2 regions of the Paenibacillus sp. FSL K6-1230 genome follow, and region 2 is predicted to be linked to the other one. Evidence: riboswitches for the same ligand, from Rfam matches in the RefSeq annotation. Region 2 holds a riboswitch; the other holds the start of a gene.
The links. Region 2 has a riboswitch for FMN ahead of ribE (riboflavin synthase). Riboswitches for the same ligand answer to the same signal wherever they lie in the genome.
Positions count from the first base shown of each region.

Region 1: it holds a riboswitch for FMN, as region 2 does, so the genes downstream of both, MKX74_RS05505 (DMT family transporter) here and ribE (riboflavin synthase) in region 2, are expected to answer to the same signal.

Region 1 is NZ_JBBOCK010000001.1:1,273,080-1,276,498, forward strand. It holds gene MKX74_RS05500 (carboxylesterase/lipase family protein) at 1-305, shown strand, start outside; gene MKX74_RS05505 (DMT family transporter) at 630-1,595, opposite strand; FMN riboswitch at 1,781-1,927, opposite strand; gene MKX74_RS05510 (PstS family phosphate ABC transporter substrate-binding protein) at 2,132-3,328, opposite strand.
Region 2 is NZ_JBBOCK010000001.1:3,625,758-3,629,176, forward strand. It holds gene MKX74_RS15940 (bifunctional 3,4-dihydroxy-2-butanone-4-phosphate synthase/GTP cyclohydrolase II) at 1-967, opposite strand, end outside; gene ribE (riboflavin synthase) at 1,037-1,699, opposite strand; FMN riboswitch at 2,031-2,198, opposite strand; gene MKX74_RS15950 (IDEAL domain-containing protein) at 2,427-2,876, opposite strand; gene MKX74_RS15955 (V4R domain-containing protein) at 3,101-3,419, opposite strand, start outside.

The DNA of each region.
Region 1 (3,419 bases), 2.4 Mb from region 2:
CACTTGCAGGCCACCCTTTTCTGGGAAAAGCAGTGCATGGAGCAGAGATCGCCTTCGTATTCGGTAACCTTGAGCTATTGACTGGACTTGGCATTCATCTCACTGAGGACATGAAGGAGCTGTCGAGACAAATGCTGTCGGCCTGGGCTGCCTTTGCCCGGACGGGCGATCCCGCAACGGCGGCGCTGCAATGGCCCGCCTATGAGACGACACAGCGTGTAACGGCGGTGTTTGATCAGGAGCTCAGTCTCGTCTCGGACCCGGATGCAGACAAGCGTAGACAATTCACGGGTGAAGCGAGCTAGCGGATTGTGACAAATCAGGTCGTAGTAGGAGAGGTTAATGAGAGGTTATATCGTGGGTACATAACAATTCCATGTGTGACCAATATCAGTTAACTCATAGGATGAATGCCTAGTAACAGGTGAGTACATTGAAGTAACCAAGGTAAGTGCCTTATAGTACAACAAGAGAAGGGCGATATCAGTAGTCAACTTTGACTCTGGTATCGCCCTTGGCGTTTATTAGATTTAATGAGTTGGGGAGATCCTAGATCAATGAACAGCAGGCTTAACAGTGGTCGACAGGGCTCCCCACTTGCAGCGGCTCTATACTCATATTTGATCTGCTTAAGATACTAGCTTAGGTTCCATGGCCGGTTCTTTATGCTGACGGGAAATGATGAACAAGGTGGCCCAGATCAGCATGAAGCCCGTGAGCTGGGGCAGCGTGACCATCTCTCGAAATGCAATCCAATTGATGATGACACCGATCATTGGAAAGCTTAGCTCAGCTAGCGTAGCATATGACGCCTTGGTGGTTGCGAGACCTTTGTAGTACAGGAACATACTGAGCAGTCCAGGCAAGAGGGCCTGAAGAATCAGGTTGAGCGTAACAGCACCTGCAGCCATTAGTCCAGCCGGGAACTGCCATGGAGCACCTTCTACAGCTGTAACGATCATCAACAGCGGCAAGGCCAGCATGAAGCGAAGAGAAGTTACCGTCTCGTATTTCATGGTGCCAAGCAGATAGCGTCCCATAACCGTAGATCCGCCCCACAGAGCCGCAGCTCCCAGAGAGAGCAAGCTTCCCATCTGGATGAATTCGTTGACATGACCAAAAGGCAGGGACCAGCCAAAGGTAAGCATATAGGTACCAGCCAGTGCGATTACCAGTAACCAGCCAAAGTGCTTCGGCAGCATTTCTTTCAGAATGAAGCGCGCTAGGATAATAGCACACAGTGGTTGGAGCTTTTGCAGTAGCAGGACGGCATTCGGATTGCCATCTGCCAAAGCCATGGTGAACAGGATGGTAGCTACTGCCGAACCGCCCCAGGATACAATGAACAGGGCGACAGCATGGCGAAGGCGAATACGCTTCAGCTCTTCCCGATGCTTCCAGAGGATAGGAGCTGCACATAAGAATAGCAGGACATGCTCCAGAAGGACGATCTGCGCGGAGGTTAGAGTGTCCAACAGCAGAATGCGGAACAGTGGATCAACGCCCCAGAGGGCTGCACCAAGGACGACCAGCCAAAAGCCGCTGTTCATTTTCGGTCTGGAAAAGCTAACAGAGGTTGCAGTAGTATCGCTCATGCTTTAAGACTCCTTTATGAATACAGGACCGGTGATGACGACAAAAGCCCCCGAAATACACGGATAAGGTGTACGCTCGGGGGCTAATCAAATAAACCAGTTCAGCATATATAGGATAATTGTAGGTATGTGAAATAATACACGTATACCTAAACCACCAGCTATACATACAAAAGGCTTAATGTGTCGATCTTCTTCCATCCGGACTATACCGTCGGCTCTGGCATCTCACCAAATCAGTCATACACTTATGGAAGCGCATGAGTCGCGGGCTCAGCTCTCATTAGAGCTATACCGCCGGTTGGGACTTTCACCCTACCCCGAAGATCCTTATTCCGTTTTTTTAGTTACTTACAGAATATATTGATTTTATGATTTCGTCCAGTGAAAAATATATGAAAATGTAAAAAGAATCTTGCCGTTTTACATGATTTTTCTCATTGCACAGATCATGATCTTATTACATGAATTTATTCCGATAAGAAAAAAGGAATTAGCTGCTTTTTACTCAATCCAAGGCACCAGCTTACAACCTCTTACTTCAGTGGAAAATACCCTGTCGCCTCGACCAGAGACTGGCCTTCCTCAGAGACGATCCATTGCAGCAACTTGGTTACACTTGGCTTCGGTGGCTGCCTGAGCTTTCCTTGGCGTTCAGCCGTCACCGCATAGAATTCTGAAATGATCGGATAAGCTCCGCTCTGGATCGCTGCTGTGTCGGGTAGAGCTCCATCGACAGCAAGCAGCTTGATTCCGTCATTTTTGTTCATGCTGGTAGTGAAGTGGTGAAAGGAGTATCCGATGGCATTTTTGTAATTATGGTAGCCAGCCGCTTGCTGAATAATTCCGCCCATCCCGGCGATCACATCCTCGGTAATGGCAGGCATAGGCTCCTCATCGCCGAGAAATTTCTGCAGCATCGCCTGACTGCCGCTATTTTCAGGCCGCTGGAACGCCTTGATGGGTTCGTTGTTGCCTCCGACCTGATTCCAATTCGTGATGCGTCCCGTGTAAATATCCTTAATCTGTTCGCTGGTCAGAGCTGTGACAGGATTATCCTTGTGGACAAAGAATACAAAGGCTTCGCGACCCACGGGAGTTAGCTTCAGATCAAGCCCCGATTCTGCGGCCATCTTCTGATGGACTTCCCCGGGTGACATGGCGAATATGATATCCGACTCGCCCATGATAAGCTGCTCATAGGCACGTCCAGTGCCTGAGCCCATCACTTCACTGTTATACAGGGTGTACTCCTTCTCAGGATATACAGCTTGCACGAAGGCTGAATACAGTGGATACAGTGCCGTCGCTCCATCCAGACGCGGCAGATCATCTGTGGCTGACAGGGTAAAGGAAGCCTTGTGTCCGAGCGCGGCTACGGTACCCTTGTTCTGGAAGGGCTGGTATTGCTCGATATCCACGTCCTGCACACTGTTGATTTCAAGGCTTTTGTGATACATATGATTGATTTCGTAGCCGCCAGCTGTCAGAAGACAGATACCCAACATCACTACGGAGAGCTTGTGGAACAGTCGCCGAGTGCGGAATGCACGGAAATTGAACAGAATGATATATAGCGCCAAAATGCCAATAACAATCAATAGCATAGGAATGTAGAACCTCTGGGTGTCCATGCTGAACGAAATAATGAATAGCAAAATGAAGCCTGTGAACAGCAGGAGTGCCAGTAACAGTAAAGTCACGGCAACCTGTCCAACGATTTTTAGGATCACGATCGTACCTCTTTTCTGGTAGCTTTATATTTGTCTTCCAAAAACCCCCTTTATTCAAGATAACGGCAGTTCTACAGGGGATCAAGGCCAG
Region 2 (3,419 bases):
CGTCAACTGTATCCAGTCCTTCTTCCTGAAGTTTATAGGCTTTTAGCTTATTAATCAAGCCAATACCACGGCCCTCCTGACGCATATACAGCAGCACACCTGCACCCTCCGCTTGAATCTGTTGTAGAGCGGCAGCGAACTGCGGCCCGCAATCACATCTTAAGGAATGGAAGACATCTCCTGTCAGGCATTCAGAGTGCACTCGCACCAGCACAGGCTTGCTTGGATCAATTGTCCCTTTAACCAGTGCCAGATGCTCCTTGGAATCAAGCTCATTCGTATAGGCTACCGCATGAAATTCACCGAACTCGGTTGGCATCTTCACAGATACCTCCCGCTGAACCAACTGCTCTCTGCTGATTCTGTAGCTGATAAGGTCCTTGATGGTAATTAGCTTCAATCCATGCTTCGTAGCCAGCTCAGCCAGATCCGGTAGTCTTGCCATCGTGCCATCTTCCTTGATGACCTCGCAAATGACCCCTGCCTCTGCTCCGCCGCTAAGCCGCGCCAGATCAACAGCAGCCTCCGTATGTCCGGCTCGTCTTAATACGCCGCCATCCTTGGCAATCAACGGGAACATGTGCCCAGGCTTCCGGAAATCCTCCGCCCCTGTAGTATCATCAACCAACGCTCTTACCGTCATCGCCCGCTCGACAGCGGAGATGCCAGTCGTAGTAAGCTTGTGATCCACCGAAACGGTAAAGGCCGTCCCATGAAAATCCGTATTCTGAGCTACCATCGGCTTCAACTGAAGTTGATTCGCACGCTGCTGTGAAATAGCTACGCAGACGAGACCGCGACCTTCTGTAATCATGAAATTAATGGCTTCGGGCGTTACCTTATCAGCCAGAACTATGAAATCCCCCTCATTTTCACGATCCTCGTCATCCACGACAATGACAATTTTGCCTTGGCGCAGATCAGCGATCGCATCCTCAATGCGATCCAATTGAATGGTGTCATCCACAATAATCCCTCCTTCAGATTACTCTATCTGTTGTCAGTCTCCTGACTTTCCTGCTCTGGCCGACCCTTTTTAACAAAAGCCATGCTTGGACAGGTACTCCATGTCGATGCGGCTGCTTTCCTTCTTCGGTCCGCTCTCATATCTGGCATGTAGCAGATGCTCTACATATTTCCCCAGAATGTCGCACTCCAGATTCACAACGTCACCATTGTGCTTGCCCTGGAGCGCTGTAGCTGCCAGTGTATGCGGGATGATCGACACAGCGAATAGATCCTGCTGCGTGTAGGCCACCGTCAAGCTAATCCCGTCAATGGTCACAGAGCCCTTGGGAATCAAGTATTTGAATAATGCTGTATCCTCAGGCATGAGCTCGAAGACCACCGCATTCTGATCCTTATACACCCGGATAATCTTCCCTGTTGCATCTACATGCCCTTGCACAATATGTCCGCCAAAGCGTCCATTGGCCAGCATGGCCCGCTCCAGGTTCACACGGCTGCCAGACTCCAACAAGCGCAGACCTGTATGGCGGAACGTCTGCGGCATGACATCCGCCCCGAAGCTGCTGCCTGCAATCTGTGTGACGGTCAGACATACACCATTCACCGCCACACTGTCACCCAGCTTAAGATCATCCATAATGACAGCAGCCTGGATGTGCAGCACCATGGCTTCTCCGTTACGGGTGATCCGAGTCACCGTGCCGACCTCCTCCACCAAGCCAGTAAACATGCCTCTCCCTCCTTTCCAGCCACCGTACCGAGTGCACGGGACTTTGTACAAATGAACCGTAAAACACAACCGTAAAACACAGAAAACCCCTAACGGATGCTCCGCCAGGGGTTTGAGAGATATCAGATCATTTTCAATCATTCACATTATCCATAGGTCAACAGACCATCCCAGCAGGAATAGCGTTGCCTAAATAAGCCTTGCTCATTCGAAAATGAGTAGACTACATTGTGAAATGAAGCACATCGTAGCTTCTATAGGTATGTAAGTAACATGCCTGCGTACACGCACTGTCTCATACAGCAGATGTACAAAGAGCTATTCTGTGTCCGATCTCCTTCTCCCATCCAGACTATACTGTCGGTCCCGGAATTGCACCAGGTCCACCTTCTGCTGTCTTACAGACAGCATCCGGGTCACGGACTAAGGCTACTCACGCTTCGTAAGCATAAGAGCCATCACCGCCGGTAGGGAATTTCACCCAACCCCGAAGGAAACTTACATGTAGTTGTACAAGCGACTTACGGCAATTCTGTTGAACTGCCATCTCAGAACAAAATGAATTGTTCAAGAAATTATATCTAAACTAACACTAGACTGAAAAAAATGCAAGCCAGTCTTATAAATGTGTTCCTACACCACCGCGTGCTTGTTAGCTTTTTACACATTCCACTGCAAAAAGGCTACTCGTTGATCACAAGTAACCTTTCGCCATGCAGGCAGTCCTTTAACGCTGCATTTCCGTATATTTGTACATTAGCTCTTTGAACCAATGCTTATCATTCATCTGCAAAGCCAGGTCAATCAGAATTTCAAGATCCTGTATGTCCAGCTCAGCAGTATCATCAAAGGTAATGACAGCTGTTGCCGAAGGAGCCTGCTCCATCCCCTCACGCAAATCATAATCAAGCCGCAAATCTACGGTCCCATCCATGTACTCACATTTCAGAAAATAGATAATTTCACACATCAAAATAGGCCGAACCTCATGCTCCAGTACACAGTCCATTACCTTGGCCGAATAATGCTGGTTCGTCAGACTGAATTTCTGTGCAGCTGTCGGACGTTCTCGTCCAAAATCGTTTGTAAATTTCAACTCTATAGGAAATAGCCGCATGACCTTCGCCAGTTGCTTTCTTGTAATATCAATAATCTCAGCCTTGTTTAGCGTCAGCATTAATGCACCTCTCGTAATTCCAGTTTGTCCCATTTCAAGTGAATCATCGCTATACTTAAAGTAGCCCTTACCGCTATATCGGAATTTACATCACCATTGTTTAATTGTGCACGTGAAAAATATGTTCATTTTACCGCATAAAAAAGACCTTACTCCTGTCATTATCAGGACCAAGGTCTTCTGGTTTGAGATGGACTCACATAAGTCAAATCTCTTATTGTCATTTAGTAACGAACCTCATATTCACAGTGCTCATCGCCGTTAACATTGCATTTAATTTCGCGAACATGAACTCTCCGTTTCAGAATTTGAGTCAAGGCACCCTCCATGATCGCCCCTTCCAGGTCACACACCATGCTCTCTTCCATCTCGGGCAAGCCTGAGCAAAAGCAATCCTTCACTGCGACTACCATACGATGTTCTTCCTTTACGACAATCTGAGGGTCTCCGATCTTCAGCTCGCGAAATAAATCCAGCAATTCTGTCACCGATTGGACAGGGAGGCTTTCGCCTATTTTTCGACCCACTGTCACCGTTGTACCC